One region of the Shewanella cyperi genome, then DNA from elsewhere that is predicted to be linked to it. Evidence: predicted binding sites of a transcription regulator. Region 1 holds the regulator's gene; each other region holds the start of a gene.
The links. The regulator sigma-54, encoded in region 1, starts transcription at its own class of promoters, with help from an activator protein. The targets are predictions, from matches to a motif close to GTTGGCACGNNNNTNGNNT.
Positions count from the first base shown of each region.

Region 2: JYB84_RS14310 (nitric-oxide reductase large subunit) is a predicted target of sigma-54. The motif match lies at 2,243-2,261, and genes of this name have one in related genera.
Region 3: nirB (nitrite reductase large subunit NirB) is a predicted target of sigma-54. The motif match lies at 3,321-3,339, and genes of this name have one in related genera.
Region 4: flgB (flagellar basal body rod protein FlgB) is a predicted target of sigma-54. The motif match lies at 5,439-5,457, and genes of this name have one in related genera.

Region 1 covers NZ_CP071501.1:3,447,398-3,454,720, reverse strand. Annotated here, with positions in the region: gene rapZ (RNase adapter RapZ) at 1-741, opposite strand, end outside; gene ptsN (PTS IIA-like nitrogen regulatory protein PtsN) at 738-1,181, opposite strand; gene hpf (ribosome hibernation promoting factor) at 1,185-1,472, opposite strand; gene JYB84_RS15340 (RNA polymerase factor sigma-54) at 1,502-2,983, opposite strand; gene lptB (LPS export ABC transporter ATP-binding protein) at 3,097-3,828, opposite strand; gene lptA (lipopolysaccharide transport periplasmic protein LptA) at 3,825-4,379, opposite strand; gene lptC (LPS export ABC transporter periplasmic protein LptC) at 4,366-4,926, opposite strand; gene kdsC (3-deoxy-manno-octulosonate-8-phosphatase KdsC) at 4,923-5,471, opposite strand; gene JYB84_RS15315 (KpsF/GutQ family sugar-phosphate isomerase) at 5,471-6,448, opposite strand; gene JYB84_RS15310 (calcium/sodium antiporter) at 6,477-7,323, opposite strand, start outside.
Region 2 covers NZ_CP071501.1:3,244,807-3,252,129, forward strand. Annotated here, with positions in the region: gene hldE (bifunctional D-glycero-beta-D-manno-heptose-7-phosphate kinase/D-glycero-beta-D-manno-heptose 1-phosphate adenylyltransferase HldE) at 1-1,006, opposite strand, end outside; gene JYB84_RS14305 (LpxL/LpxP family Kdo(2)-lipid IV(A) lauroyl/palmitoleoyl acyltransferase) at 1,112-2,038, shown strand; gene JYB84_RS14310 (nitric-oxide reductase large subunit) at 2,299-4,569, shown strand; gene norR (nitric oxide reductase transcriptional regulator NorR) at 4,686-6,227, shown strand; gene JYB84_RS14320 (L,D-transpeptidase family protein) at 6,363-7,277, shown strand.
Region 3 covers NZ_CP071501.1:1,660,109-1,667,431, reverse strand. Annotated here, with positions in the region: gene JYB84_RS07050 (NarK family nitrate/nitrite MFS transporter) at 1-300, opposite strand, end outside; gene nirD (nitrite reductase small subunit NirD) at 300-629, opposite strand; gene nirB (nitrite reductase large subunit NirB) at 626-3,175, opposite strand; gene JYB84_RS07035 (ANTAR domain-containing protein) at 3,408-4,670, opposite strand; gene cobA (uroporphyrinogen-III C-methyltransferase) at 4,663-5,487, opposite strand; gene JYB84_RS07025 (nitrate reductase) at 5,480-7,323, opposite strand, start outside.
Region 4 covers NZ_CP071501.1:2,718,218-2,725,540, reverse strand. Annotated here, with positions in the region: gene JYB84_RS11870 (flagellar assembly protein FlgT) at 1-173, opposite strand, end outside; gene JYB84_RS11865 (FlgO family outer membrane protein) at 399-1,031, shown strand; gene JYB84_RS11860 (LPP20 family lipoprotein) at 1,028-1,480, shown strand; gene JYB84_RS11855 (flagella synthesis protein FlgN) at 1,544-1,975, opposite strand; gene flgM (flagellar biosynthesis anti-sigma factor FlgM) at 2,130-2,468, opposite strand; gene flgA (flagellar basal body P-ring formation chaperone FlgA) at 2,542-3,255, opposite strand; gene JYB84_RS11840 (chemotaxis protein CheV) at 3,460-4,380, shown strand; gene JYB84_RS11835 (CheR family methyltransferase) at 4,506-5,339, shown strand; gene flgB (flagellar basal body rod protein FlgB) at 5,491-5,889, shown strand; gene flgC (flagellar basal body rod protein FlgC) at 5,892-6,308, shown strand; gene flgD (flagellar hook assembly protein FlgD) at 6,336-7,073, shown strand; gene flgE (flagellar hook protein FlgE) at 7,128-7,323, shown strand, end outside.

The DNA of each region.
Region 1 (7,323 bases):
ACAGCCTATGGCTATGGTGAGGTAACTGCGGTTGTTGCGCTCCAGATGGGGCAACCAGGTTTCCAGCAGGTTCTCTATCTGCCAGATAAATTTGTTCACCAGTACCTGGCGTTCCAAGAACTGTTGTACCGGCTCATCGAGGCCTGTCAGGGGTCTCAGCTGTGGCTCCCAATGGGGGTTGGGCAGAAACCGGGCATCGAACATAAAGTCGGCTTCCGCCGGCATACCGTGTTTGAAGCCAAAGGACTCAAAAATGATCACCAGCTCCTTCTCGCTGCGGCCGAGGAGGATTTCACGCACCTGGTCACTGAGTTCATAGACATTGAGTTTGGAGGTGTCTATGTAGTGATCCATCAATTGTGACAGGGGTTCAAGCAGCTTGCCCTCGAGTTTGATGGCATCCGCCAGGGACATCTTGCTTTTGGACAGGGGGTGCAGTCTGCGGGTTTCGCTGTAGCGCTTGAGCAGCACCTTGTCGCTGGCATTGAGAAACAGGCTGATCAGCTCCGTGCCTGCAGGCAGGGCGGCCAACTGTTGTTCCAACACCTTGTGCTGTTCCGGCAGGTTGCGGACATCGACGCTGATGGCCACCAGTTCATTGCTGCTTTTCAGTTGCGCCAGCAAGGGCCCAATCAGTGGCAGTGGCAGGTTGTCGACGCAGTAATAGCCCAGGTCTTCCAAGACCCTCAGGGCAACGGTTTTGCCCGAGCCCGATCGACCTGAGACTATGACCAGTTTCATCCGGTGATCACCTGATAGAGTTCAGCGTCATCCTGGCTTTTGCGCAGTTGCTTGAGGATTTGCTTGTCGTTGAGCTTTTCTGCCATGGCGGCGAGTGTGCTCAGGTGCTGCTGGCATTGGTCCGATGGCACCAGTAGGGCAAACAGTATGTCAACCGGCTGTTTGTCTATGGCGTCAAAACTGATGGCCTCTTCACATTTGACCAGCACGGCGATCGGGGTCTCTATGCTGTTCAAGCGGCCATGGGGGATGGCAATACCATTGCCTATGCCTGTGCTTCCCATTTTTTCTCGGGCCAATAGGCTTTCGAAGATCTCTTGAGAAGAGAGGGTGGGGTACTGGGCGCTGGCGATATCGCTGATCAGTTCCAGTACCTTTTTCTTACTGCCCGGAGTGGCACAGGTGGTGCACTCCGGCCTCAGGATGGTACTCAGTTCCATCTTTTAGTGCTTAGTCAGTTTCTCTTTGTGTTTGATGACCTGACGATCCAATTTATCAATCAGAGCGTCGATGGCGGCGTACATGTCTTCATGCTCAGACGTGGCAAACACTTCACCACCATTGAGGTGCAGCTTGGCTTCTGCAATCTGCTGCATTTTTTGAACATTGAGCACAACGTGCACATTATTGATCTGTTCGAAGTGGCGTTCAAGCTTGGTAAATTTGCTCTCTACATAGTTACGCAGTGAATCTGTAATTTCGATATGGTGCCCAGTCAGATTGATTTGCATAGACACTTTCCTCCAGTTTTTACAGTGAGTTATAAGCTTTTACGCTGGTTTGACGGCGGGATCAGCATTGCTTCACGGTACTTTGCAATGGTACGTCTAGCAACGTTGATTCCCTGTTCCGCCAGAAGTTCCGCCATTTTGCTGTCGCTCAATGGTTTCTTCTGATTTTCTGCAGCCACCAGTTTCTTGATAAAGGCGCGGATGGCCGTAGACGAGCATTCTCCACCGTCTTCCGTACTGACATGGCTGGAGAAGAAATACTTCAATTCGAAAATACCCCGCGGGGTATGCATGTACTTTTGGGTGGTCACCCTGGAAATGGTGGACTCATGCATTTCCACCGCTTCGGCTATGTCGTTCAGCACCATGGGCTTCATGGCTTCTTCACCGTACTCAAAGAAACCTTGCTGGAACTGCACTATGCAATTGGCCACCTTGAGCAGGGTGTCGTTGCGGCTCTCCAGGCTCTTGATAAACCACTTGGCTTCCTGCAAATGGCCACGGATAAACTGGCTGTCAGCCTGACTGCGACTGGTGCGGGCCATGGCGGCGTAATGCTGATTGACGTTGAGCTTGGGCATGCAATCGGGATTGAGTTCCACCACCCAGCGGCCATTTTTCTTGCTCACAGAGACGTCGGGGATAACGTACTCGTCCTTGCCGGACGTGACCTGTTCACCCGGACGGGGATTGAGGCTCTGGATCAGCACTATGGCTTCACGCAGCTCATCTTCCTTCAGACGGGTTTTGCGCATCAGGGTGCGGAAGTCCCTGGCGGCAATCAGATCCAGATGGTCGCGGATCAGCAGTTTGGCGTTTTCCAGGTGTGGCGTATCGGCGGCAAAGTGGGCCAGCTGGATCAGCAGGCATTCACTGAGGTCCCTTGCGGCCACCCCTATGGGGTCGAAGTGCTGGATGCGCTTGAGCACGGCTTCCACTTCGTCCAGCTCCACTTCATCGTCGCCCATGGCTTCGAGTATGTCTTCCGTGGTCTGGGTCAGGTAACCGCGTTCATCTATGGCGTCTATGATGGCGGTGGCTATGGCCATGTCGGTGTCTGAGAAAGGGGTGAGGTTCTTTTGCCATTCCAGGTGTTCATAAAGCCCGTCGCTGGTCTCTCCCTGGAAGGGCATATCATCATCGCGCATCATGGAGCCGCTGCCGGAAGCAGGGGCGGCGGTGAACACTTCGTCCCAGGTGGTATCCATGGGCAATTCATCGGGCATGGACTGCTGGGTCAGGGCGTCGGAGGTTTCCAGGGTGGAGCTGTCATCGTTACTGCTGGCCGTGACGGGCTCGGAGAAGTCGTCCTGCTCCCTGTGATCTGAATCGCTGCGCTCCTGGCTGTCGAATTGGTCATCGTCCAGCTCCAACAAAGGGTTGGAATCCAGCGCTTGTTGAATTTCCTGTTGCAGTTCAAGTGAAGAAAGTTGCAACAGCCTGATGGCCTGTTGCAATTGCGGCGTCATGGTCAGTTGTTGGCCCAGCTTGAGCTGGAGTGACGCTTTCATCTACTGCGGATCCTTGACTGTTATTGTTATCAGAAAGCTGTTTTCTATCAGTTTTGTGAACTGCTGGCCAGTTGCACTCTTCCTTAATGAGATAGAGATCAGGCTAAATTTAACTATAGCCTGAATTGCTCACCCAAGTACACCGCCCGCACCTGCTGATTGTCCAGAATCTCGGCAGGGGTGCCTTCGGCGATGAGGTTGCCATGGCTGACTATGTAGGCTTTTTCACAGACATCAAGGGTTTCTCTGACGTTGTGATCCGTGATTAATATGCCGAGGCCGCGACTCTTGAGCTGCTCAATTATTTTCTTGATGTCTATGACCGAAATGGGGTCGACACCGGCGAAGGGTTCATCGAGCAGAATAAAGCGCGGATTGGCGGCCAGAGCACGGGCGATTTCGACCCGGCGCCGCTCACCACCGGACAAAGACATGCCCATGTTGTCGCGGATATGGGTGATGTGGAACTCTTCCAGCAGCTGCTCCAGTTCCTCTTCACGCTGATCCTGGTCCAGATCCTTGCGGGTTTGCAGTACCGCCATGATGTTGTCGTGCACGGACAGCTTACGGAAAATGCTTGCTTCCTGGGGCAGGTAGCCTATGCCCTTGCGAGCCCTCAGATGCATGGGGTCCAGGGTCAGGTCATCTTCGTTGATATGGATGCTGCCCTTGTCACTTTTCACCAGCCCCACCACCATGTAGAAGGTGGTGGTTTTGCCGGCGCCATTGGGGCCCAGCAGACCGACCACCTGGCCGGTGCGCACGCTGAGACTGACGTCCTTGACCACGGTGCGGTTTTTGTAGCTTTTGGCCAGATTGCTGGCCTTAAGGATCAGTTCCGTCATTGGCGAACCGGCTCCTTATCCTGCTCTTGTTCTTCGGGCTTGGGAGCCAACTGTTCCTGATAGTTTTCCGGCTTGATGATGGTGATCACCCGTTCATCGCCTTTTTGGCTGCTGTCGGCCTTCAGTTGCTGCTTTTCAATGTCATAAATGATTTTGTCGGCGTTGACCTGGCTGCCATCCTGTTCAATTTTGGCATTGCCCGTGAGCGTCATGGTGCGATTGTCCATGTTGTAGCTGATCTCATTGGCACTGGCGCTGGCCTGGCGGCCGTCATCCAGGGTCTGACTGTAGGTGGCGGGCTTGCCCTTGGCCACCAATACCCTTTGTCCTGAGGCTTCATCGGTATAGGCACTGAGTTCCTGAGCGGTGATCTTCAGGCTGCCCTGGGTCAGCAGTACCGGCCCACCATAGACCACCCGCTTGTTCTTGATGTCGGCAAATTGGGTGGCGGCAGCAATTTTCAATTCCTGCAGCAGGTCGTTGTTTTTGGCTGTGGCCATGGTGCTGCACAGGCACAGTGCCAGTGCCAGCAGGGTTTTACTTGGGTTCATAGCTTCCTTTTACCTGACTGAGCAGTTTGACTTCCTGGGCATTGAGATCGGCATACAGGCCCTGGCCGGTGACATTGAATCCTTTGCCGAAGACCAAAATTGGCCTGTTCGAAGTCATTATCATAGTGTTCAAATCCAGCTCCAGATAGCTGGTGGATAGATTTTGCAGCGGTTCCTGTTGGCTGATTGCCTGGATTTGCACATCCTGTTCCAGTACCACCTTGCCGCTGTTTTTGCTGAGCTTGCCGCGACTGGCAGACAGACGCCATTGGGCCGCGCCTTCATTGGGATAGATCAGATACACGGGCTCGGTGAATTCGGTAATGTTGCTGGCCTGGAAATGCTCCATGTAGCTGGCACTCACCTTGCTGCTGACCTGGCCTTTGTCATTGTACTCGACACTGCGCAGTTCGGTGGCGACAAAGTCCGGCAGCAGCTGGGATGAGGTTTGCTTGCCTTCGCCCGCATTCTGTTTCGACTGCACTTGCCAGTAGAGCAGCAGCGCGGTGCCGAAGAAGGCGATGATGGCCAGGGTCACCCGGTTCATACGCTCATCCCGTGGGCGCTATCAAACTTGTCCTGAGCCATCAGCAGCAGATCGGCCAGCTCCCGCAGAGCGCCAAATCCACCACCCTGATAAGTGACCAGGTCCGCATGGCGTCTGACCCAGGGATGACCATCGGCAACACAAACCGACAGGCCAACCGCCTGCATGACGGGCAAGTCCACCATGTCATCGCCTATATAAGCTGTCTGTGCGGGGGTAACGCCGTAGAGCTTCAGCAGCTCCTCATAGGGTTCGAACTTGTTGTCCACGCCCTGATAGATGTGCTTGATGCCGAGCGCCTTCATGCGGTTCTCAACAATCTGTGACTTGCGGCCTGTGATCACCGCTACCTGGATACCTGCGCCGAGCAGGGCCTTGACCCCAAAACCGTCGCGGGTGTGGAAAGCCTTGAGTTCTTCGCCCTGGTTACCCAGGTAAATACGACCGTCGGAGAATACCCCGTCTACGTCGCAGATCAGCAGTTTTATCTGTTCGGCTTTCTGCCAGTTGGCCTCTGATACCGGGCCATAGAGTGCTTCTCTCATCAGATCACCCCTGCCTTGACCATATCCAGCATATTGAGGGCGCCTATGGGACGCTTGTCGGCATCGACCACTATCAGGCCGTTGATGTTTTTGTCTTCCATCTGTTTCAGGGCCTGGGCCGCCAGAATGTCTGCGCTGGTGGTGATGCAGTTACGGGTCATGACCTCGGCAATCCGGGTTTGTCTCAGATTAATCTGGGCGTCTATCACCCGTCTGAGATCACCGTCGGTAAAGATCCCTTCCAGACGGCCGTCTTCATCAACAATGGCGGTCATACCCAGGCCTTTTTTGGAGATTTCGTAGAGGGCCTCGGTAATACAGATATCGTGTCCCACCAAAGGCAGGCCGTCACCCTTGTGCATCACATCACTGACCTTGAGCAGTAACTTGCGCCCCAGGGCGCCGCCCGGGTGAGACAGGGCAAAGTCGTCCTTGGTAAAGCCCTTGGCCTGCAGCAGGGCCACGGCCAGTGCATCGCCCATCACCAAAGTGGCTGTGGTACTGGAGGTGGGTGCCAAGCCGAGGGGGCAGGCTTCTTCCTGCACCTTGATACAAAGGTGCAATTGCGCCAGTTTGGCCATGGTGGATTCGGGCTTGCCTGTCATGGCTATCATGGGAATGCCCTGGCGCTTGATGACAGGCATCAGGGTCAGGATTTCGCTCGATTCACCGGAATTGGAGATGGCCAGCACTATGTCATTGCTGCTCAGTACACCCAGATCGCCATGGCTGGCTTCACCGGGGTGCACGAAAAATGCCGGTGTACCCGTACTGGCCAGGGTGGCGGATATCTTGTTGCCAATGTGCCCGGATTTCCCCATGCCCATGACTATCACCTTACCGGTGCATTGCAGTATCAGTTCGCAGGCGTCGGCAAACTCATCGCTGTCGACGAACTGGTACAGGTTGTCCAGCGCCGCTTTTTCTATATCGATGACTTTTCTGCCCCATTGGCGCAGCTGCTTTCTGTCTAGCATAAAACTCTCTCTCGTTATTGCCTGGTGCCTATGCGTGGCTTTGGAACAACAGGTATTGGTAGGCGCCAAAGAGCAGCAGTAGAACGACGCCATGCCAGCGTTGCAACTGACGCTTGCGACCCGTGGTCAATACCAGCAGTGCCAGGGCTGCGCTGGTGGCCAGTACCATGTAAAAGTCACGTCCGGCAGCCTGGGCGTCAATGGCGCCGGGCGCTATCAAGCCCGGTAACGCCAGCACTGCCAGAATATTGAATATGTTGGAACCGACGATATTGCCTATGGCGAGATCGTCTTCCTTTTTCAGCACCCCGGCAACGCAGGCCGCCAGTTCCGGCAGACTGGTGCCAACGGCGATGATGGTGAGGCCAATGACCAGATCAGACAGTCCGAATATCCGGGCAATACCAACGGCGCCTTCCACCATCCAGTTGGCAGCCAGTGGCAGCAGCACTATACCCACAACCAGCCACATCAGCGCCTTGGGTGTAGGCACATCCTTGGGGATCTCACTGTCGGCTTCATCGGCCAAAGGATCCTGCTCCTTGCTGGTCAAGGCGTGCCAGATGAGGTAAGCCATCAGGGCCAGGAAAACCGCCAGCAGCATCATTCCTTCACTGCGGCTCAAAATCTTGTCATGGAGAAAGACGCCTGCGAGCACTGTGCCGCCCAGCATCATGGGAATTTCCCGTTTGAGAGTCTGGGAACTGACACCTATGGCACCCAGCAAGGCCGTCAGGCCCAGGATCAGGGTGATATTGGCGATGTTGGAGCCCAGTACGTTACCAATGGCCGTGTCCATCATACCTTCCATGGAGGCGGTGGCGGCGACAAACATCTCAGGCGCAGAGGTTCCCATACCCACAATGGTTATACCA
Region 2 (7,323 bases), 200 kb from region 1:
CCTGTTCCAGCGCATATACCAGCTGATCTTCACTGATAACACCGAAGCCCGACTCACCATCGTGGCTCTTGAGGGCCTCGATAAGCTCGATGCGGCTGACGGTGGAGGTGCCCAGTTTGCCAACCACCACACCGGCGGCGGTGTTGGCTATGGCGCAGGCCTGGGGCAGTTCGGCCCCGGCCGCGATGGCCGTGGCCAGGGCGGAAATCACTGTATCGCCGGCGCCGGTAACGTCATATACCTCACGGGCGACCGTGGGGATGTGCAGTTCGGGCGCATCGGCGGTGATCAGGGTCATGCCCTTTTCCGAGCGGGTGACCAGCACGGCGTCAAAGCTGAAGGCTTTGAGCAGTCCCTGTGCCTTGGCAACCAGATCCGCTTCGTTGGCCACAGGGCCCACCACGGCCTCGAACTCACTCATATTGGGGGTGATCAGGCTGGCGCCGCGATAACGGGAAAAATCGCTGCCCTTGGGATCCACCAGCACCTTGACGCCCTTGGCCCTGGCCTTGGCGATAAAGTCCGCGGGGTTGGCAATGGCGCCCTTGGCATAATCCGACAGCACCACCACATCCACCTCACCGAGCTGCTGCTCGGCCCGGGCCAGCAGCTCTGCGCTGGCAGCGGCATCGAAGGGCTCTTCAAAATCGAGGCGGATCAGCTGCTGGTTGCGGGACAGCACCCTGAGCTTGGTAATGGTGGGCTTGTCTTTTTGGATCAGCCAGCGGGGCTCAACCCCCAGGGCCTGCACCCCTGTGGTCAGGGCGGCGGCATTGTCATCCTCGCCCACCAGGCCCGAGAGCAGCACCTTGCCACCGAGCGCGGCAATGTTGAGGGCCACGTTGGCGGCGCCACCCGGCCTGTCTTCAATCTGGTTGATGCGTACCACAGGCACCGGGGCCTCGGGGGAGATACGCCCCGTGGGTCCTACCCAATACCGGTCCAACATCACATCGCCCACGACCAATACCCTGGCCTTCTCAAAAGCCGGCAACGTTACCTTCATCGCACACCCATTTTAAAATGCGGAAATTAAAGCGTGATTGTACCCAATTTTGCTGCGGTTTTGCGTTAGAATACGCGGTAATTTTTACTGGTAAGTGAGCAACAAGTGGTAGAAAGCGCCCAATTTTCCCGGCAACTCCTGCATCCCAAACACTGGCCCCTGTGGCTGGGTGTCGGTCTGATGCGTCTGTTAAGTGCCCTGCCGCTGCGCTGGCAGATGGCCATGGGAGCCGCCCTCGGCCGCACCGCCATGAAACTGCTCGGCAGCCGGGCCCATACCGCCAGGCGCAACCTGGAGCTGTGTTTCCCCGACATGCCTGCCCCCGAGCGCGATGCCCTGCTGAAACGCAATTTCGAGGAAACAGGTAAGGCGATCTTCGATACGGTCAATGCCTGGTGGTGGAGCGATGCCCGCATCCAGCGCCATATGCAGCTTGTTGGTCGCGAGCATGTGCAACAGACCATAGACGCCGGCCAGGGAGTTATCCTGTTTGCGGTTCACTGCCTGCCGCTGGAGATGGGCGCCCGGGTGTTCGGCCAATTCAAGGCCGGTATAGGCGTCTACCGGCCGCACAATAATGCGGTGATGGAGTATTTGCAGGTCAAGGGCCGGATGCGCTCCGCCAAGGGCCTGGTGCCCAAGCGCGATCTGCGTCAGATGGTGCGCTGCCTGCGCAGTGCCGAGGTGATCTGGTACACGGCCGATCAGGATTTTGGTCGCTCCAGCGCCGTATTTATTCCCTTCTTTGCCGTACCCGATGCCGCCACCATCACAGGAGCCACTACCCTGGCCAAGCTTGGCAAGGCAAAGGTACTGCCCTTCTTCGTGGAACGTTGTGAGGACGATAATGGCTACCGGATTGAGATCATGCCACCCTTGGAGGATTTCCCCGGTGAAGATGAACTCAGCGATGCCCTGCGCGGCAATGCCATAGTGGAGTCACTCATCGGCCGCAATCTGTCCCAGTACATGTGGCTGCACCGGCGCTTCAAGACCCGCCCGGATCCCAAGGATCCTTCCCTGTATAAGTAACCCCGGTTTTTCTCCCGTGCCACCATTGCTGTGCCACAACAGCCTTGGGTGGCACTCTTATCTCCCTGACATAAACAGTGCACAAAAGACAACCAGTGTCACAATGACACTGTAATTGTATTTTTAACAGCATAAAACAATGTCATATCGACACTATCTAATACACAAATACACCTATGACATTGTATTTAAACAATTAAACATATTGGCATGATAGCTGCTATATAGGGACATCATTAATCCAGGATCGGAGAGACCCTATGTCCCGACTCAAGCTCACGGTCATCGCACTATTGGTAGTGCTGGTGACCTCCTTCAGCATACTGCTCAGTATCGGCAGTGATATTTACCGTGATAAGCCCCCTATTCCCGAAGCATTTACCGATGCCCAGGGGCAAGTGCTGTTCAGTCAGCATGACATAGAAAGGGGTCAACTGGTGTGGCGCTCCATGGGCGGCCACCAGCTGGGTTCCATCTGGGGCCATGGCTCCTACGTGGCACCTGACTGGACCGCAGACTGGCTGCACCGCGAGGCCAATGCCTGGTTGGACATCAGTGCCAAGAAAACCTATGGCACAGATTTCGCCTCTTTGAGCCGTTCCGAGCAAGCAGGCCTGGAACAGGCCATGCGTGAAGATCTGCGCCACAACAGCCTGGTGGGTGAAGAGCATATTCAGATACCACTGTCGGCCACCCGCATTGAAGCCATCCACGAAGTACAGCGCCACTACGATGCCCTGTTCGGTGACGATCCTGCCCTGACCCAACTCAGGGATCAGTACGCCATGAAAGAAGGCACCATTCCCGATGCCGAGCGTCGTGAACAACTGAGCGCCTTCCTGTTCTGGGGTGCCTGGGCCGCCATTACCGAGCGTCCAGGTACCGACCATACCTACACCAACAACTGGCCCTACGATCCTCAGCTGGGTAACACCCCTACTTCCAGCAACATTGTCTGGTCTATCCTGAGTATCGTGACCCTGATTGCCGGTATCGGCGCCCTGGTGTGGCACCACGCCTCAGGCAAGGAAGAGTCCCTGCCAGAGCCTGCAAAACAGGATCCCCTGCTGAGCCTGCGCCCCACCCCATCACAAAAGGCGGTCGGTAAGTACTTCTTCACCGCCATTGGCCTGTTCCTGCTGCAAATTCTGCTCGGCGGTATCACGGCCCACTATTCGGTGGAAGGCCAGGCCTTCTACGGTATCCCGCTGTCTGAAATCCTGCCCTACTCGGTTACCCGTACCTGGCACACCCAGTTGGCGGTATTCTGGATCGCCACCGCCTGGCTCGGCACAGGTCTCTACATAGCCCCTGCGCTTTCAGGTTATGAACCCAAGTACCAACGCCTGGGCGTGAACGTGCTGTGGGCAGCGCTGGTGGTTGTGGTACTGGGCTCCATGGCCGGTGAATGGCTCGGCGTACAACAATACTTCGACCTGGATACCAACTTCCTGTTCGGTCACCAGGGTTATGAATACGTGGATCTGGGCCGTGTATGGCAAATCCTGCTGCTGGCCGGTCTGATGATTTGGCTGACCCTGGTCACCGCCGCCATCCGTCCAGCCCTCAAGGTGCGCAACGACATGACCCCGGTCACCTGGGTGCTGTATGCCTCCTGTGTCGCCATTGGTCTGCTGTACGGTGCCGGCCTGTTCATGGGCAAGCACACCAACCTGGCCATCGCCGAATACTGGCGCTGGTGGGTAGTGCACCTGTGGGTGGAAGGCTTCTTTGAAACCTTCGCCACTTCGGTTATCGCTCTGGTACTGGTACGCCTGGGTCTGATCCGTGCCCGCAGCGCCAACGGTGCCGTAATGTTCGCCACCGCCATCTTCCTGACCGGTGGTCTGATTGGTACCCTGCATCACCTGTACTTCACAGGTACCACTACCTCTGTCATCGCCTGGGGCGCCATCTTCTCCGCCCTGGAAGTAGTACCTCTGGCTCTGATCGGTTTCGAAGCCGTGGAAAGCTATCGCATGCGCAAAGCTGCCCCCTGGATGCAACGCTACCACTGGGCCATCATGTTCTTCGTCGCCACCGCCTTCTGGAACCTGGTGGGTGCCGGTATGCTGGGCTTCCTGATTAATCCGCCCATCGCCCTGTACTTTATCCAAGGCCTGAACACCACGGCCACCCACGGTCACGCCGCCTTCATGGGTGTGTACGGTATGCTGGGTATGGGTCTGATGCTGGTGTGTCTGCGCGGTCTGAGCAACCAACTGGTATGGAACGACAAGCTGCTCAAGGGCGCCTTCTGGACCCTGAACCTGGGTCTGGCAGCCATGGTGTTCATGTCGCTGCTGCCCGTCGGTCTGACCCAGTTCTTCGCCGTACTCGAAAACGGTTACTGGTTCGCCCGCTCTCCAGAAGTACTGCACAGTGCCCGGGTTGAGTTCCTGGTGTGGATGCGTGTGGTTGGCGACGTCATCTTCAGTATCGGTGGTCTGCTGATGGGTGCCTTCCTGCTGAGCCTGCTGCGTCAGCTGGTGACCAAGCGCGTCACTGGTGGCCGTCCGGTCACTGCCTGAGTTGTCCTTTGATGCCGGCGCCCCGGGGCGCCGGCTTTTTTTTGTCAAAATGACAATGAGCCGAGGAATAGAGTATGCTGTCAGTCATTCAAGCCACTGAGAAAAGCGCAGTCACCATGGCCCTGAGTCAAACCGTACTGACCCGGATAGCACTGGACATCACCTCGGGCCTGTCCCACAGGGACAGGTTCGCCCGCCTGGTGGATACGGTGAAACTCCACCTGTTATGTGACGCCGCGGCGCTGTTGGAATTCCGCGGCCAACATTTTGTGCCTTTAGCCACCGCCGGTCTGGCGGAAGATGTGGCTGGACGTCACTTTGTTATCGGCGATCACCCCAGACTGGAAGCCATAGCCCGCGCCGGCGATCTGGTGCGCTTCCCGGCGGACAGCGATCTGGCCGATCCCTACGATGGTCTTATCCCCAACCAGGGTGAGCAGCTGAGGGTCCACGCCTGCATCGGCCTGCCGCTGTTTGACGGCGAGCAGCTGATAGGCGCCATCACACTGGATGCCTTCGATCCGGCCCGATTTGATGGCCTGAGCGATCTCGACCTGCGGGCACTCGGCGCACTTGCCGCCGCCTCGCTTAAAAATGCCCTGCTGATCGCCAAGCTGGAACAATTGTCCCTGGGCAGCATGGCCAGTGCCCTGCCGGACAACAGCCATAGCAAACACACAGAGCTGCTGGGCCAGACCCAGGTGATGGAAACCCTGCGCCAGGAAATCCAGGCGGTGGCCGCCACCGACTTGAGCGTGCTGATATTGGGGGAAACCGGTACCGGCAAGGAACTGGTGGCCCGGCAACTGCATCAGTTATCACGGCGGGTCAATGGCCCCCTGGTGTACCTCAACTGCGCCGCCCTGCCGGAATCCGTGGCCGAGAGCGAGCTGTTCGGTCATGTGAAGGGGGCCTTTACCGGTGCCATCAACCACAGGAGCGGCAAGTTCGAAAGTGCCGACAAGGGCACGCTGTTTCTCGATGAAATTGGCGAGCTGCCCCTGGGGCTGCAGGCCAAGCTGCTGCGGGTGCTGCAATACGGCGATGTGCAGCGCATCGGCGATGATCGCAGCCTCAAGGTGGACGTGCGCATCATTGCCGCCACCAACCGGGATCTGAAGCAGGAGATACTCGCCGGCCGCTTCCGTGCCGATCTGTACCACAGGCTGAGCGTATTTCCGCTGCATGTGCCGCCGCTGCGGGACAGGCTCGACGATCTGGGCTTGCTGTGCGGCTATTTTCTGGAGCAGAGCCGCCAACGCCTGGGACTGACCCAGCTGCGCCTGAGCCCATCCTGCCTGTCGAAGCTGCGCCAATACGACTGGCCCGGCAACGTGCGCGAACTGGAACATGCCATCCACAGGGCCAGCGCCCTGGCACGGGCAGCGCTCAAGGACGCCGAGGCCGACACTGTGCTTATCACCGAGGCCCAGTTTGAACTGACGCCCCAGGGCGCCATGGCGTCACCCCAGTCCACCCAGGGGACCCAGGAGTTCAATTGCCAACTCCCCCTGAAACAGGCCTTGGAAGATTTTCAAACTCACTATATTAATCAATGTCTTGTGCAGGAAGATCACAATTGGGCCGCCTGTGCCAGGCGTCTGGGACTGGATCCCGGCAATTTACACCGTTTGGCCCGGCGTCTCGGGTTAAAATAAAAGCAGGTCGCAAGGGCCGTGGCTATTGAAATTCGACGCCAAATAGGGAAGGATGCGTGCTTTGCCAAGGCGGCAAAGCGGCAGGGTCCGTCGACATTCCGGATGTATCATCGACGGCAGGAAACAGAGAAGGTCATGAGCAAGGGTTTTAAAGCAAGTTTGGTAGTGGGTTTAATGTTGGCATGCCAGTCGGCCATGGCGGTGATCTACCCGCTGCCACCGGCAAACAGTCGTCTGGTGGGCGAAGACAGGCATTATAAGGTGCCCGAAGGCAAGCATACCCTGGAGGAAATTGCCTCCAAGTTTCAGTTGGGTCTGTCCAACATGCTGGAAGCCAATCCCGGCGTTGATCCCTTCCTGCCCACCCCGGGCAGTACGCTGATAGTGCCACACCGACTGATCCTGCCCGATGCCCCCCGCGAGGGCATAGTGATCAACGTGGCCGAAATGCGCCTCTACTACTATCCCAAGGGCAAAAAAATCGTCCAGGTGCTGCCCATAGGCATAGGCCAGCTCGGCACCGACACTCCGGAAAACTGGGTGACCAAGGTACAACGCAAGCGCGCCAATCCCACCTGGACCCCCACAGCCAAGATGCGCAAGGAATACGCCGCCAAGGGCGAGATCCTGCCGCCCGTGTGGCCAGCCGGTCCCGATAACCCCATGGGTCTGTATGCCCTCTACATAGGCAACCTGTATGCCATCCACGGCACCAATGCCAGTTTCGGTATTGGCCTCAGGGTCAGCCACGGCTGCGTGCGCCTGCGGGAAGATGACATAGAAATGCTGTTCAACTCAGTGCCGGTCGGTACCCGGGTCCAGTTCGTCAACCAGCCCATCAAGGCCACCGCCGAGCCCGACGGCTCCCGCCTGCTGGAAGTGCACCAACCCCTGTCCCGCTCGGTGGAAGAGTTTGAATCCAACGAACCCGCGGTGCTGAGCCTCAGCCGCGACATAGGCCGCTTCGTGGCCCACGCCGAAACCGACTCCTTCGTGCTCAAGCGCCTGCTGGAAGACAGGACCGGGATAGTCACCCGAATCAATCCCTGAGTTGGGCGGGCACAACCCGCCCCCTCTGCAAAAGCCACCTGTAACC
Region 3 (7,323 bases), 1.8 Mb from region 1:
CGCCAGCGCAAAGGCAAAACAGGGCAGACTGCAAAGCAGCAACAGCGCCGTGTACACCCGGCGGGGGCCATAGGCATCGGTCACCATGCCTATAATGACCCGGGCCGGAATGGTCAGGGCCACGTTGAGGATCAGCAAGGTCTTGACCTCTTCCTTACTGAGCCCCAGGCTCTGGGCTATGGGCCCCAGCAGCGGCGCCGCATTGAACCAAACCACAAAGGTCACGAAAAAGGCAATCCAGCTCAGATGCAGCACCCGCATGCGACCGCTGAATGAAAAGAGGTTGAATCTGTTGTCCATTATGCGCCCTCCCCGGCCAGCCACACCCCTGCTGCGTCGGCTTTCACCACAATGGGGATGGCATTGAGCTCTGTGTCTTCCAGGCATTCACCGGTTGTCAGATGAAAATGTTGTTTGTAAAGGGGCGAGCAAACATACAGCTCCCCCGCCAGCTCGCACACCTGGCCCCGGGCGAGCAGGCTGACGCCTGTGGCCGGACAGCGGTTATCCAGGGCGTACAGGCCGCGGTGGCCCAAATTGAAAATCGCCACCGGACGGCTGCCGAGCCAGGCTGCAACACCGGCGCCCTCGGGCAGGGCTTCTTTTTCACACACTTGGGTCCAGTTCATGACAACTCCTTGATATCAATTCGCAAATCTTTGGCCTGGGCTGGGGTCAGCGGCATTTTCTGGCCCCTTACCCTGCGGTAGGGCAGCTCAGGCGCAGCGGTTGGTGCTGGATTGACAAATTCCACAAAGCGGCGCCGGATGGCGGGATCTTCGATGGCGGCCTTCCACTCACAGCGGTAGCTGTCCACCAGCTGCTGCATGCGGCGACTGAGTTCTGCCCCCAGCCCCAGGCTGTCTTCCAGCACCACCCGGCGCAGATAGTCGACGCCACCTTCGAGGGACTCGAGCCAGACCGAGGTGCGTTGCAGCCGATCGGCGGTGCTGGCGTAAAACATCAGTATCCTGTCGATACAGTCGATGAGTGCTTCGTCGGACAGATCACTGGCAAACAGATCAGCGTGGCGGGGCCGCATGCCGCCGTTGCCCCCCACATACAGGTTCCAGCCCTTGTCGGTGGCAATCACCCCTATGTCCTTGCTCTGGGCCTCGGCGCATTCCCGGGCACAACCGGATACCGCCAGTTTGAGTTTGTGTGGCGAGCGCAGCCCCTTGTACCTGTGCTCGAGGGTGATGGCCATGGACACCGAGTCCTGCACCCCATAACGGCACCAGGTGCTGCCGACGCAGGACTTCACGGTGCGCAGGGACTTGCCGTAGGCATGACCTGTTTCAAAGCCGGCCTCCACCAGCACTGTCCAGATGGCCGGCAGATCCTCGAGGCGGGCCCCGAACAAATCGATACGCTGGCCGCCGGTGATCTTGGTGTACAGATCAAAATCCCGGGCCACCTCCCCCAGCACTATCAGTTTTTCCGGGGTGATTTCGCCGCCGGCGATGCGGGGCACCACAGAGTAAGTGCCGTCCTTTTGCAGGTTGCCGAGGAAGGCATCATTGGTGTCCTGCAGCCTGGCCCTGTCGTCCCCCAGCACATGATCGTTATGCAGGGTGGCGAAAATGGAGGCCGCCACCGGCTGGCAGACGGCGCAGCCATAGGGATGGGCGCCGGGGCGTCCATGGCGTGTCAGCAGGGTCTCGAAGTCTTTGATCTCTTCCAGGGCGCACAGGTGAAACAGCTCCTGGCGGCTGTAACCGAAATGGGGGCAAAGGGAGCTGTCGCGTGCCTTGCCGGCCTCGGCCAGAGCGGTGTCGAGAATTTTCTGCACCTCGGGACCACAGCCGCCGCAGCCGCTGGCGGCCTTGGTGCAGCGCTTGATGTCGCCCAGGGTTTCACAGCCGTCCTTGACCGCCTTGACTATGGCGCTGTGGCTTACCTGATGGCAGGAGCACACCAGGGCATCGGCGCTGGTGCTGGCAGGCTCACCCAACAGCAGCGCCGCCGGGCTGCCGTCGATGACGCTGCCCCCGAGGTAGCGGCCAAGCAGGCGCCCATAGTCGCTGGCATCACCCACCAGCAATGCGCCGGCCAGCCTGGTGCCGGACTCGTCGAGCCAGAGTTTTTTGTAGACGCCCGTGACCGCATCACTGAACTCCACAAAGGGCAGCTCGTCGTTGCCGCGACTGTTGCCTATGGCGCCCACGTCTATGCCCAGCAGTTTGAGTTTGGTACTCATGTCGGCCCCGACAAAAGCCTCGGGCAAGGCGGCGCCGAAGGCATCATGCATCAGGGTGTCGGCGGCAATGCGGGCCATTTGATAGCCCGGGGCCACCAAACCGAAAATCCTGTCCTGCCAACTGGCACACTCGCCGATGGCAAACACCCCGGGCGCACTGGTGCGCATCAGGCCATCGACGGCAAATCCCCCCCGGGCGCCCAGGGCCAACCCGGCGGCCTTGCCAAGCTCATCGAAGGGGCGAATACCGGCGGAAAACACCAGCATATCGGTTTCCAGGATTTCGCCGTCGGTGAAGGACAGCCGCAAGCGGGCGGTTTCACCGTCGAGGATGGCACTGGTGGCCCTGGCGGTATGCACCGACACCCCAAGGGCTTCAATCTTGCTGCGCAGCAGCTCGCCGCCTTCGGCATCCAGCTGCACCGGCATCAATTGGGGGGCAAATTCCACCACATGGGTCTTGAGCCCCAGGCTCTTGAGCGCATTGGCCGCCTCCAGTCCCAACAGACCGCCGCCTATGACCACCCCGGAGCGGGAGTCCCTGGCCGCCGCTTCGATGGCCAGCAGATCCTCTGTGGTGCGATACACCAGGCAGGCCTCCTTGTCGGCACCGGGAATGGGCGGCACGAAGCCGTAGGAACCTGTGGCCAGCACCAGATGGTCATAGGCCAGGGTCTCGCCGCTATCCAGGGTCAACTGCTTATCTTCCGGGTTCAGCGATACCACCTTGCAACCCAGCTTCAGCTCAACGCCCCAGGCCCGGTATTGGGCCTCGGTGCCAAGGGCCAGCTCATCCAGGGCCCGGCCCTGAAAATAGGACGACAACTGTACCCTGTCGTAGGCAATCTGGCGCTCGGCACCTATTACCAGCAAGTCCCAGCGGCCTTGCCAGCCCTGCTCACAGACATATTCAACAAAGTGGTGCCCCACCATGCCATTGCCGACCACGACGACCCGGGGTTTGTGATTGGACATAAGACCTCCAGAAAACAAAAAAGGCACCTGCTCCGGTAATGGGAGCGAGGCGCCTTTGCCATAAGATTCAAATTGAGTGGGGCGGCTTGGCGCCCCGAATTGACCGCAGGTCAGGCTTACCGAACGTTGGAAGCCACTTTTCATAAGGCACAGACCGTGCCACTTTTTATCTTGCTGTTTTTACTTACTATTTCATTGTTACTCGGGTGAGCATCCCTGTACCGGTGCGTCATTATTGGGCAACTGCACCCCTTTGGCGCAGCAGGCTATCGGCCAGCACCGCCATGGATTGGCCCGTGTGCATCGAGTGGCGCCGCAGCAATCCCAGCGCTTCGGCCTCGGTCACCCCTTCGGCCATCATCAGGGCACAAAGCCGGCCAACGGGCCCGGAACCCTGTGCCTTGCCCGAGTAGGCCAGTGCCAATGCCGCGTCGGCGCAGTCCGCCCGTTCGGTCAGCAGATAGGCGGCGGCCAGGGACGCCCGGACACAGGCCCCCTGCCAGGTGTCATCCCCGGCACCCGGCAAGGCCGATGCACCCAGTTGCCGGTGCGCCATTGCATCGTCGGCCAACGCATTGAGGCTGGCCTGGGTGCCCTCGGGAGCACAGGCGGGCAGCAACCAGGACGGCACCCGCGGGCAGGCACCATTTGCATGGCCCTCTGCATAAGCATCTGCATCAATCTGCCACAACTCGGTCTCCACCCTGGGATTGGGTTCGGCCTCGCCCTGAAAACCGCGGAACAACAACTGCCGGGCTCCGTGCCCCTGCTCCCTGGCCATCAAGGCAATGACCTCGGCGTAGTGCTGCTCCAGTTTGGGGTGAAAGAAGGCCCGCATGCCCAGGGGCGCATTCAAGGGATTGATAAATTTCAGCGCCTGGGTCAGCAAGCTGCGAATACCCAGGGTGGCATGCAGTGAGCCAAGCTCGCGCCAACGCGGCAGTATCGCCGACAGTGGCAGGTAACAACTGACACCGTCCCCAATAAAGGCGCGGGCCTCGGCAACTGAAGTTGCGGTGGGGATCCCCACATGGTGCAGCGCCTGCCCCACATGGCTGCGGCGGCTATAGCCGCCGGGTCTGGCCGCATCGCGACCATCATCGCCGTGCAACAGCACCGGAATGCCCTCGGCCTGCAAGCGTTTTACCCCATACAGCAGCCAGGGAAACTGGCCACGCTTGCCGGCATAACAGGGCCAATCGATAAAGGGAGTAGAGCTGGCGCCGGCACCAGGGCTTGCACTTGCTTCTTCCCCGGCAGCGGAGGCAATGAGCTGGCGCAGCGCCAGCGCCACCCCCGCCACTTCGGCCGGGGTTTCGCCGCGGCTGCGCATCACCATCAGCGCGGCGCCAAGGGACAGGTCGGTGACCTCCTGCGCCGACCAGCCAAGGAGCAAGGCGCGGCTTTCCTCCAGGGTTAAGGTCCGTGCCCGTTTCGGGCCGCAGGCGATGGCCCTAAGTAACGCCTTGGCGCTGTGATCAAATCCGTCAGCCATGGGCCACCTCCGTCGCACTCAACCTGCCCAGCCCCGCCCGCAGTGCGGTCAGCTCTTCACCTATGGCGCAGACCTCACCCACCATGATAAGGCAAGGGCCGTCACCCCCCAGGTTTCTGGCGGCGGTGGCAAGCTCATCGAGGCAACAGAATTCGAGCCTTTGTCCGGGACGACCACCGTCGCGCACCAGGGCACAAGACAAGGCGCCGTCGGCCCCGGCAAGCTTGAGACTGGCGGCAATTGCGGCGGCCTGGGCGGCGCCCATGTAAAACACCAGGGTGCTGCCAAGGGCCAGGGATTGCTGCCAATGGCGACTGGCATTGCCGCCAATTTGGCGACCCGTGATCAGGGTGACCGAGCGCGACTGCCCCCTGTGGGTCAGGGGGATCATGGCAGCGGCACCGCAGCCCAGGGCCGCACTGACACCGGGCAGCCAGCGACAATCAATGCCCCGTGTCAGCAAAAACGCCGCTTCCTCGCCGCCGCGGCCAAAGACGCCGGGATCGCCGCCCTTGAGCCTGAGCACCCTGAGTCCCTCACCGGCCAGCGTTGCCAGACACAGGTTAATCTCATCCTGATGCGCCGACTGGCCACCGGCTCTTTTGCCCATGGCAATGCGCCGGGCCCCGGGATTGGCCAGCGCCAGCACAGACTCATCCACCAGAGCGTCATACACCAGGGCATCACAGCGGCGCAGCAGCGCCAGCACATCCAGGGTCAGACTGCCCACATCACCACAGCCGGCCCCCGCCAGTACCACAGTGCCGGGTAAAAACTCGCCCCCAAGGGCGCTAATCAAGGACGTCAGATCAGCCATGGGATACCTCCACAGACATAAGAAATTCATCGGCAATGGCCCTGACTTCACCAAGACAACTGCCACAGCCACTGCCGCAGCCCGTTTGCTCACTGGCCCAAAGCAGTGGTTCCGCACCGTCCGGACATTGTGCCAACGCCGTTTCAATCCCCTGACGACTGACGCCCCGGCACAGGCACACCAGGGGGCTGTCACCCGCCAGGACCTGGGACTCCAGCGTCTTGAGCAGCGCGCCGTCAAGCGGCCTGCCCACCATGGCGGCAAGGGCAATATGGTCCAGTGGCAAATCGCCCTTGGCGGAGATATTGAAACCGGCCAGGGTTTCGTCGCGGATCCAGGCCTGCAACCAAATCGTCTTCTGGCCAGCCTTGAGCTGCCAGCGCAGAGCCTTCAGCTGCCAGCCCAGGTTGCCCTCGGGCGCGGGCGTGACTCCTGATGCAGGCGTTACCCCGGGAGGAAAATAAAACACCTCGGCAGCGCCGGACTCAAGACACAGTTTCTGGCGCCTCAGATACTGCTGCTGCCCGGATGCCTGTTCACCGTAGTGCACCAGCTTCCAGAGGGGCCCGAGGGGGCTGAGCCTCACCTTTTGCCCCTTGAAGGCGGGCTGACGGGAGATGGGATCCACCTCGGCGGCAACCACGGCATTGACACCGGAGCCAAGCTCCTGCCCGGTCCAGTGCATGGAGACAAAGGGATGGCCGGGTTTCAGGCTGTCGTCCTTTTTCACCGGCAAAAACAGTTCCGCCTTGGACACATTCTTTAGCTCCGAGGTCTTTACCGCTACACCATCGGCCTGCTCTGCATGTTCTTGCATAGCCAGCGCGACCAGATCCCCCTCTTTGAGCGCGAGCGCTTGCATATCTTTGGGGGCCAGATAAAGCTGCGGCTCCCATTCCTGGCGGCACAGGGCGGCAACGTGGCCGGTGCGGGTACGGGTATGCCATTGATCGCGACTGCGGCCCGAATTCAGTTGGAAGCAGCCCGGCTCCAAGGTGAGCCTGGCCGGCCTTTCATTGATAGCCGGCGCCGCCTTGATTGCCGGTAAAGATGGTATGACTGCCGGGGGTACAAAGCGCGCCCGGTCATCCTTGAATGCGAATCGGCCATCGGTAAACAGCCGCGGCTCTTGTGCGCCCACGGGCCAGCGCATTGGCGCCATGGCCTCGTAGGCCTCATCGCTCAAAGTGGCGAGCGGTGAGATATCGAAGTGTTTTTCCGGGAAGGCGCCTTTAACCACAGCGGACAACGCCGCATGCTCACGGAAAATAGCTGCCACTGAGGGATAGTCAAAACCGCCGTAGCCCATGGCCTGCGCCAGTGCGCACACCGCCTGCCAGTCGGCCCTCGCCTCCCCCTTGGGCGCTCTGAAGGCCCGCTGGCGGCTGATGGTGCGCTCCGAGTTGGTCACAGTGCCGGACTTTTCCGACCAGCCCAGCGCAGGCAACAGCAGGTCCGCCAGCTGCGCCGTGTCGGTATCTGGGGTGATATCCGACACCACCACGAAGGGACAGGTTTGCAGCGCCCGCTGCACCAGTTCCCGGTCCGGCAACGACACCATGGGGTTGGTCGCCATGATCCACACGGCCTTGATTTTACCGTCCGCCATGGCCTGGAACAGTTCGGTGGCGGTGAGTCCCGGCGCATCCGGCAGTTGACTGCCGGGCCAGAAACCGTGCAGCAACTGCCGCTCGGCGTCGCCAAAGGACAGGTGGCAGGCAAGTTGGGTCGCCAGCGCCCCCACCTCACGGCCCCCCATGGCATTGGGTTGCCCCGTGAGGGAGAAAGGACCGCAGCCCGGCTTGCCAATTTGCCCCAGCAGCAGATGGCAATTGA
Region 4 (7,323 bases), 730 kb from region 1:
GCATTAAAGCTGGCACCACTGGCAAGTCCGGCATAGCTGATGGCCTGGGCCACGGCTTGTTCACGGGCCTTGGCGACATCGCCGTCAACTATGATGGCTTCGCCCGTGGCCTGCTGCCATTGGGCGACGCCGGGGCCGGACACCAGGGCCAGCAGCAGCAATAGGGTACGCATGGGCGAATATCCTCCCGGAGTAAACAGGTTTGGCGGCGGACACCGGCGTCCGCTCACCTTCGACCTGAACTAAAGCAAGATGCGTGCCTGAATAATTGCATTGCGGCAACTAAGCGGGGTCAAGTTTTGCCGCCCCGGGCCGATAAGAGACTATCCCCAGTCGGGGGACATGGCATCGGACAGGAGTTCGACAGCAAATTTTCCCTCATTATCAGGTGGTTGGAAATGAATAAAAGCCTAATTATTGCCACAGTGCTGGCGCTGCTGACGCCCATGGCCGGTTTGGCCGAATCCCTGCCCAGAGAATCTCTTTACCAAGCCGAGGGCTATCCGACCCGAGGCCAGGTCAATGTATTGGCGCAGCAGATGGTCAACGAGCTGCTGCAGCAAAACGATGGCCTGTTGCCCGAGCAGCCCCTGCTGGTGGCGACCCCGGTTTCCGTGGCGGATTTTCGCGGCAGTAATGAATTGGCCCAACAGTTGCAGCAAGGTTTGATGGCTGCCCTCCATGCCCGTTATTTCAACGTGGTGGATTTGAATCTTGGAGAGGCGGTGCGGGTAACGGCCCAGGGCGACTTGTTGCTCAGCCGCGACTGGCAACAGTTGGGGCAGAATATCGATGTGGCCCATGTGCTGGTGTCCAGCATGAGCCTGGCCAAAGACGGCCTGGTGCTGAACAGCCGAATCGTTGACACAGGAAACAAGCGGGTGGTGGCGGCATCACAAGCCTTTGTGGCTCCGGCACAATTGACCGGCTACCTGGCACAATCGGAAAAAGTGGTGTCCCGCGATGGTCTGCTGTATCGCTATGAGCAGCGTGGCGAGGACAAGGTAAAGGTATTGGGAGACAGACCATGAAACATTTGATGCTGTGCCTAGTGGCGGCATTGGCTCTGGGCGGCTGCGCCGGCCGCGATCGCTATGTACAGTGGGAAACCGAAGCGCCGGAAAGCTTCCCCAAAATTACCGCCATAGGCTACGCGCCCCTGGACAGTCAACCGGCCAAGGAGCAATCCCAGAAGGTATTGCTGGCGATGCAGGCCTCCAAGATTGCCGCCTATCGGGAGTTGGCCGAGCAGGTTTATGGCCAGAACATCAGTGCCGGCACCAGTGTCAACGACTGGATGGTGGCCGATGACAAGGTCAAGGCCAGCGTCTCCGGGGTGATCCGCGGCGCCCGGGTGGTCAAGAGTTACCCCACAGGTGATCACTACGTCACCGAGCTGGAACTGGATTTTGCCTTGGTATGGGCCCTGTATCAGCAGACCCACAGGCCGCAGAAGGTGAAAGACGTCACCTATTTCTAGGGGAACTGACTTGCTGACAATAAACCCGGCCATGGCCGGGTTTTGTGTTATCTGGAAGACCGTTTAAGCGCTGAAATCATTGCCCAGGGTGGAGATGGTCGAGGTCTTGCCCTTGTCGTTATAGGTCAGGGAACTGGCATTGCGGCTGACCTGCAGTGCCTGGGCCAGGCGGTTGAGGCTGGCGAGGTTGTGCTCTATCAGTTGGCCATTGAGTTCATTGAGCTGTTGGCACTGTGCCAGACGCTCTTTGGCGTCCTCGACCCTGGCCTTGAGTTCTGCATCCTGACTGAGCTGCGCCCGATCCGGATGGGCTTCCAGTTGCTTGTCGTTGTGCTGAAGGGCCTGCAGTAACTCGGCCTTGGTGCCGCTTAAGCGCAACAGCTCTTCTGCCGCTTGTTGGATCAGTGCCTGCTTTTCGTCGGTGATCAGTTGCATCAGGCCATCAAGCAGGCGTTGCTGTTGCGTAAGCAGCGCGAGGAGTGTGTGTTCTGTCATTGCTGGGTCCCCTGATGTTAAACACAATATCAAAAGCAGGCGTCAAAAACATCGACGTTGCCCCTACTTTACAGGCAAATAAATGCAAAAGCCCGGCCAACTCTGTCGGCCGGGCTCGCGCTCAGTCTTTTCCGTTTCAGTCGGTCACACTGATTCAGGCATCCGAATCGAGATCCTGCATATCCTTTTCAAAGCGGGCTATGTTGGCGGCCAGTTTTTCCGGGTCCACCTTATAGCGGCCTTCTGCTATGGCCTGCTTGATTTCGGCAATCTTCTTTTGATCCACATCGGGCAGGGCGGCCATGCGCGACTGAATGCCTTGCAGTTGTTGGGCCTGGGAGGTGATGACCACAGAATCGTTCTTGTGGGCTGCCCCGTTACCCTGGGTTTGCTCGGTCTTGGCAGACTGTTGTTGTACCTGCTGTGCAGGGGTATTTGATGCGCGGACGCGGGCAGCGTTGGCCGCGTTGCTCTGTTTGATGTCCATTGCCATGATAGGCTCCAAAGTGACTGAAACGGATTACTTAAACTTGTATCGGCGCTGCTGCCAAAAGCTTTAGCTATTTTTACATTTTAACTTCAACTTCTCCAACACCCGTCACTTTTGCTTCCAACTCCTTGTTGGAACTGCTGTTTCTAACTCTAATTTTGTCACCGATATTACCATCGGCCAGGGCCTCGCCCAAGGTTTTTATCTGGAAGTGCTCGCTCCTGGCGATGATGGCCACCGAATCGCCGCGGCAAACGAAACACAGGTTGGCGGCGTATACCGGGGCATCCTGGGCAATACGGCGTTTTGCCCGGGTGCCTATCACTTCACTTTCGGCGGCAAACTGTTGCCCCCGCAGCAGGCTTTTATCGACAAACGCCAGGGTCACATCGCCTTCGCCAATCAGCTCACCTGCCCCCACCGGCCGGGTGGCCACCACCATAGGAAAAAGGATATCCACCCGTACCGAGAGAAATATCTGCCAGGGATAGTCGAGATCGGGACTGTGACACTGGACCTTGACCGTGTTGTTCTTGCCTATTTCGCGGTTGCTGGCAAGGGTGGCACTGATGCCGTCGCTGCAGCGTGGTGGGCTCATGCGGTTATCCAGGCTTTGGGCCTGGATTTCTATCCTGGCCTCGGCCGGCGCCTCGATTTTTTGTGCCACCGCCGCTTCAGCGGCTTCCCGTATGGCCGATAGGGTGGGGACAGTGGCAAGGTCGGCGGCCCAAACACGGGACGTCGAAACTGCGAGAAAGATCCAAATAAACTGTGCTAACTTTAGTTTCATAATGAAGAGACTAGCTTGTCACGCCAGAATACACCTATACTTTCAAAAAATTGGCCTCAATGGCAGTCATCCGTCGCGGTGGGCTGTCAAAAGTTTGACGGCAATGGAATGCGATGGGTCATAGCGGGATTAAAGCAAGTTATATGCCTATACTCTTCAGCATGACAAGGCACCCTCATTCAGAATCATAACTAAGGCGAACTTATGTCGAGCATTCTTGAGTCAGTCAATAAACGTACCCAGTTGGTGGGGCAAAACCGCTTGGAGCTGTTGCTGTTCAAGCTAAACGGCCGCCAACGGTATGGGATTAACGTTTTCAAGGTCAAGGAAGTATTGCAATGTCCACCCCTGACCGCATTGCCCAGACTCAATCCCTTTGTGCGTGGGGTCGCCCATATACGCGGCTCTACCATTTCCGTCATCGATTTGAGTGCCGCCACCGGTGGTCGTCCGATTGAGAACATCCAGAACTGTTTCATCATTATCTCAGAGTACAACCGATCGGTGCAGGGCTTTCTGGTCAGTTCGGTGGAGCGGATCATCAACATTAACTGGGAAGCCATCATGCCGCCTCCCAAGGGCGCCGGTCGTTATTCCTATCTGACTGCGGTGACCGAGATCGACGGCGAGCTGGTGGAAATCCTCGACGTGGAGAAGATCCTCGATGAGATCTCCCCGGTCAAAACGTCCATCAGCGAAGAGATGGATGCCAACCTGACCATAGACAGGGAACAGCACTTCCACATTATGGTCATCGACGATTCGGCCGTGGCCCGCAAGCAGATCATCCGCGCTCTGAGTTCGCTCAACCTGCAGATTGATACCGCTAAAGACGGTCGTGAGGCCCTGGATAAACTGAAATCCATTGCCACCGAAATGGACAATGTTGCCACCGAGATCCCTTTGATTATTTCGGATATCGAAATGCCGGAAATGGATGGCTATACCCTGACGGCGGAAATTCGCGACGATCCCAAGCTCAAGCACATCAAGGTGGTGCTGCATACCTCCCTGAGCGGCGTGTTCAACCAGGCCATGGTGCAAAAGGTCGGTGCCAATGATTTTATTGCCAAGTTCAACCCCGATGAATTGGCGGCTGCGGTCAACAAACACCTGAGCCTGTAGCAGGAAAGGGCAGTCGGGCTTGTGTTAGGGACTGTCATGCTGTATAAAGCGCCGCTTGTTTTATAGAAGTGTTTCAGAAGCTTGGCTCCGCGGGGCGGACTTCAACAGAGTGCAGGAAGTAAAGGGTGACTGATAAATCACTGGCTGAGGCTGAGTACAATCAATTCAGGTTGTTCCTGGAACAACACAGCGGCATAGTACTGGGTGAAAACAAGCAATACCTGGTACGCAGCCGTCTGGCCCCGCTGATGGGCAAGTACGGCTTGCCGTCCCTGAATGAAGTGGTCAAGCACGCCATGAAGCCCACGGAGCGGCAGTTGCGCACCGAAGTGATTGACGCCATGACCACCAATGAGACTCTGTGGTTCAGGGACAGATACCCCTTCGAGCTGTTGGCCAGCGCCCTGTTGCCCGAATTTGGCCGCCTCGGCCGCCCCCTGAAAATCTGGTCGGCGGCCTGTTCCTCAGGTCAGGAACCCTATTCCCTGGCCATGACCATTCTGGAATATCAGCAGAAACGCCCCGGGGCCTTGCCCATGGGGGCAGCCATTCAGGCCACGGATCTGTCGCCTTCCATGCTGGATCGTTGCCGCAACGCCGAATACGATAATCTGGCCCTCGGCAGGGGGCTGTCCGAGGAGCGCAAGCGTCAATTTTTTGAGGCTCTTCCCGGCGGCAATATGCGGGTCAGGGACAATGTCCGCCGTATGGTCAACTTCCGTGCCCACAATTTGCTGGAAAGTTATGCGCTGCTTGGCAAGTTTGACATTATCTTTTGCCGCAACGTGCTTATCTATTTTGCCCCCGAGGCAAAGGCAAAGATACTGCGGCAATTTGCTGCCGCCCTCAATCCCAAGGGCATACTCTTTCTCGGAGCCTCCGAATCCATTGCCGGCCTGACCGATGAGTTTGACATGATCCGCTGTAACCCGGGGATTTACTACCAGAAACGCACCTGAGTTAATAACTCACTGTTTTAAAATAACTAATCAGTAACCCCCTCATCGCTGGCAGGCATCTGTCAGCGCCCTCTGAATAAAATCTCCTTTCAATATTTTTTTGGCACGCGAGTTGCTTAATCTCAGTCCAAGTGACAGAGGAGGCAATTTTATGGCGATCAGTTTTGACAAGGCATTGGGAGTTCACCAGTACACCCTGGGGATCCGCGCCGAGCGTGCTGAAGTGCTTTCCAGCAACATTGCCAATGCCGATACCCCCCATTACAAGGCCCGGGATGTGGACTTCCAGGCGGCGCTGCAATCGGCCAAGAGCCAGCAACGCGGTTTGAGCATGAGCCAAACCAGCGAGCGCCACTTCGATCTGGCAGCCCTGACCCGGCAGCATATCCAGTTCCGGGTGCCCAACCAGCCGGATACGGGTGATGGCAACACTGTCGATATCCAACAGGAGCAGTCGGCCTTTATGCAGAATGCCCTCGAGTACCAGATGTCCCTGGGGTTTCTCGAAGGCAAGTTCAACGGCATGAAGAAGGCGATTAAAGGAGATTAACCATGAGCTTGTTTAATATCTTCAATGTGTCTGGCTCGGGTATGACGGCCCAATCGGTCCGGCTCAATACCACCGCCAGTAACATAGCCAACGCCGACTCTGTTTCCAGCAGCGTTGACAAGACATACAGGGCCAGACATCCGGTATTTGAGGCTGAAATGGCCAAGGCCGCCAGTCAGCAGCAGGCCTCCACCGCCGTATCGGTGCGCGGTATTGTCGAGAGCGATAAGCCGTTGCAAAAGGAATATGCCCCGGATCATCCCCTGGCGGACACCGATGGCTACATATACAAGCCCAATGTGAATGTGATGGAAGAGATGGCAGATATGATCTCCGCCTCCCGTTCCTACCAGATGAATGCCCAGGTGGCTGATGCGGCCAAATCCATGCTGCAACAGACACTCAGGATGGGAAAATAATATGACGCACAGCGCAGGAGGTCATAAGTGAGCCTCGTTAACTCAGTAGGTCAGACGCCGGCCAGGACCCAGTCCAGCACTCAGAGCAGTACCGGCAACCCGTTTCTGGACAATATCAGGCTGCAGGGAGAACCGGCAGCGCCTGAAAATAAAAACCAACAGCTGGACCAGGACGATTTTTTTGCCCTGCTCAGCCAGCAGTTGTCGATGCAGGATCCCTTTAAGCCGGTGGACAACGATCAGATGATCGCCCAGATGGCGTCCTTCTCGACCGTGGATGGGATCTCCAAGCTCAACGACGAGATACTCAACCTCAACGGCGTTATGTCTTCCAGTCAGGCGCTGCAGGCGTCGGGCCTGGTGGGGCAGAAGGTATTGATCCCGTCTTCGACCGGTTACCTGTCGGCCACGGATCCGGAAATTCGCGGCGTGATCAGCACCCCCGAGGTGATTAAGGACATCACGGTTCGAATCGAGGATGACAAAGGTCAGCTGGTGAAGTCTTACACAGTCGACGGCAGTGCCGGCGGCAACGTCGAACTGACCTGGGATGGCCTGGATAAGGATGGTAAACCGGCCCCCGATGGTGCTTATACCATCAAGGCCAGCGGCAAGGTGGATGGCAAGGCCCAGGAATTGCCCGTGTCTACCTATGCCCACGTATCGAGTGTGTCTCTGGGCACTGCAGCCACCGGCGCTATTCTGAACCTGCGCGGTATCGGCGGCATTAAATTGGCGGACGTCCTGGCGGTTTCTGAAACCTGAACGGACTTGGATTCGGGTCTCGGCCCGGGATGAACAGCTTAATAGAGGTGAATTATGTCTTTTAACATTGCACTCAGTGGTATCGCAGCGGCGCAAAAAGATCTCAATACCACGGCCAACAACATTGCCAACGTCAACACCACGGGCTTCAAGGAGTCCCGTGCCGAGTTTGCCGATGTGTACGCCAACTCGATTTTCTCCAACAGCAAAACCACAGTGGGCGGCGGTGTGACCACCACCCAGGTGGCCC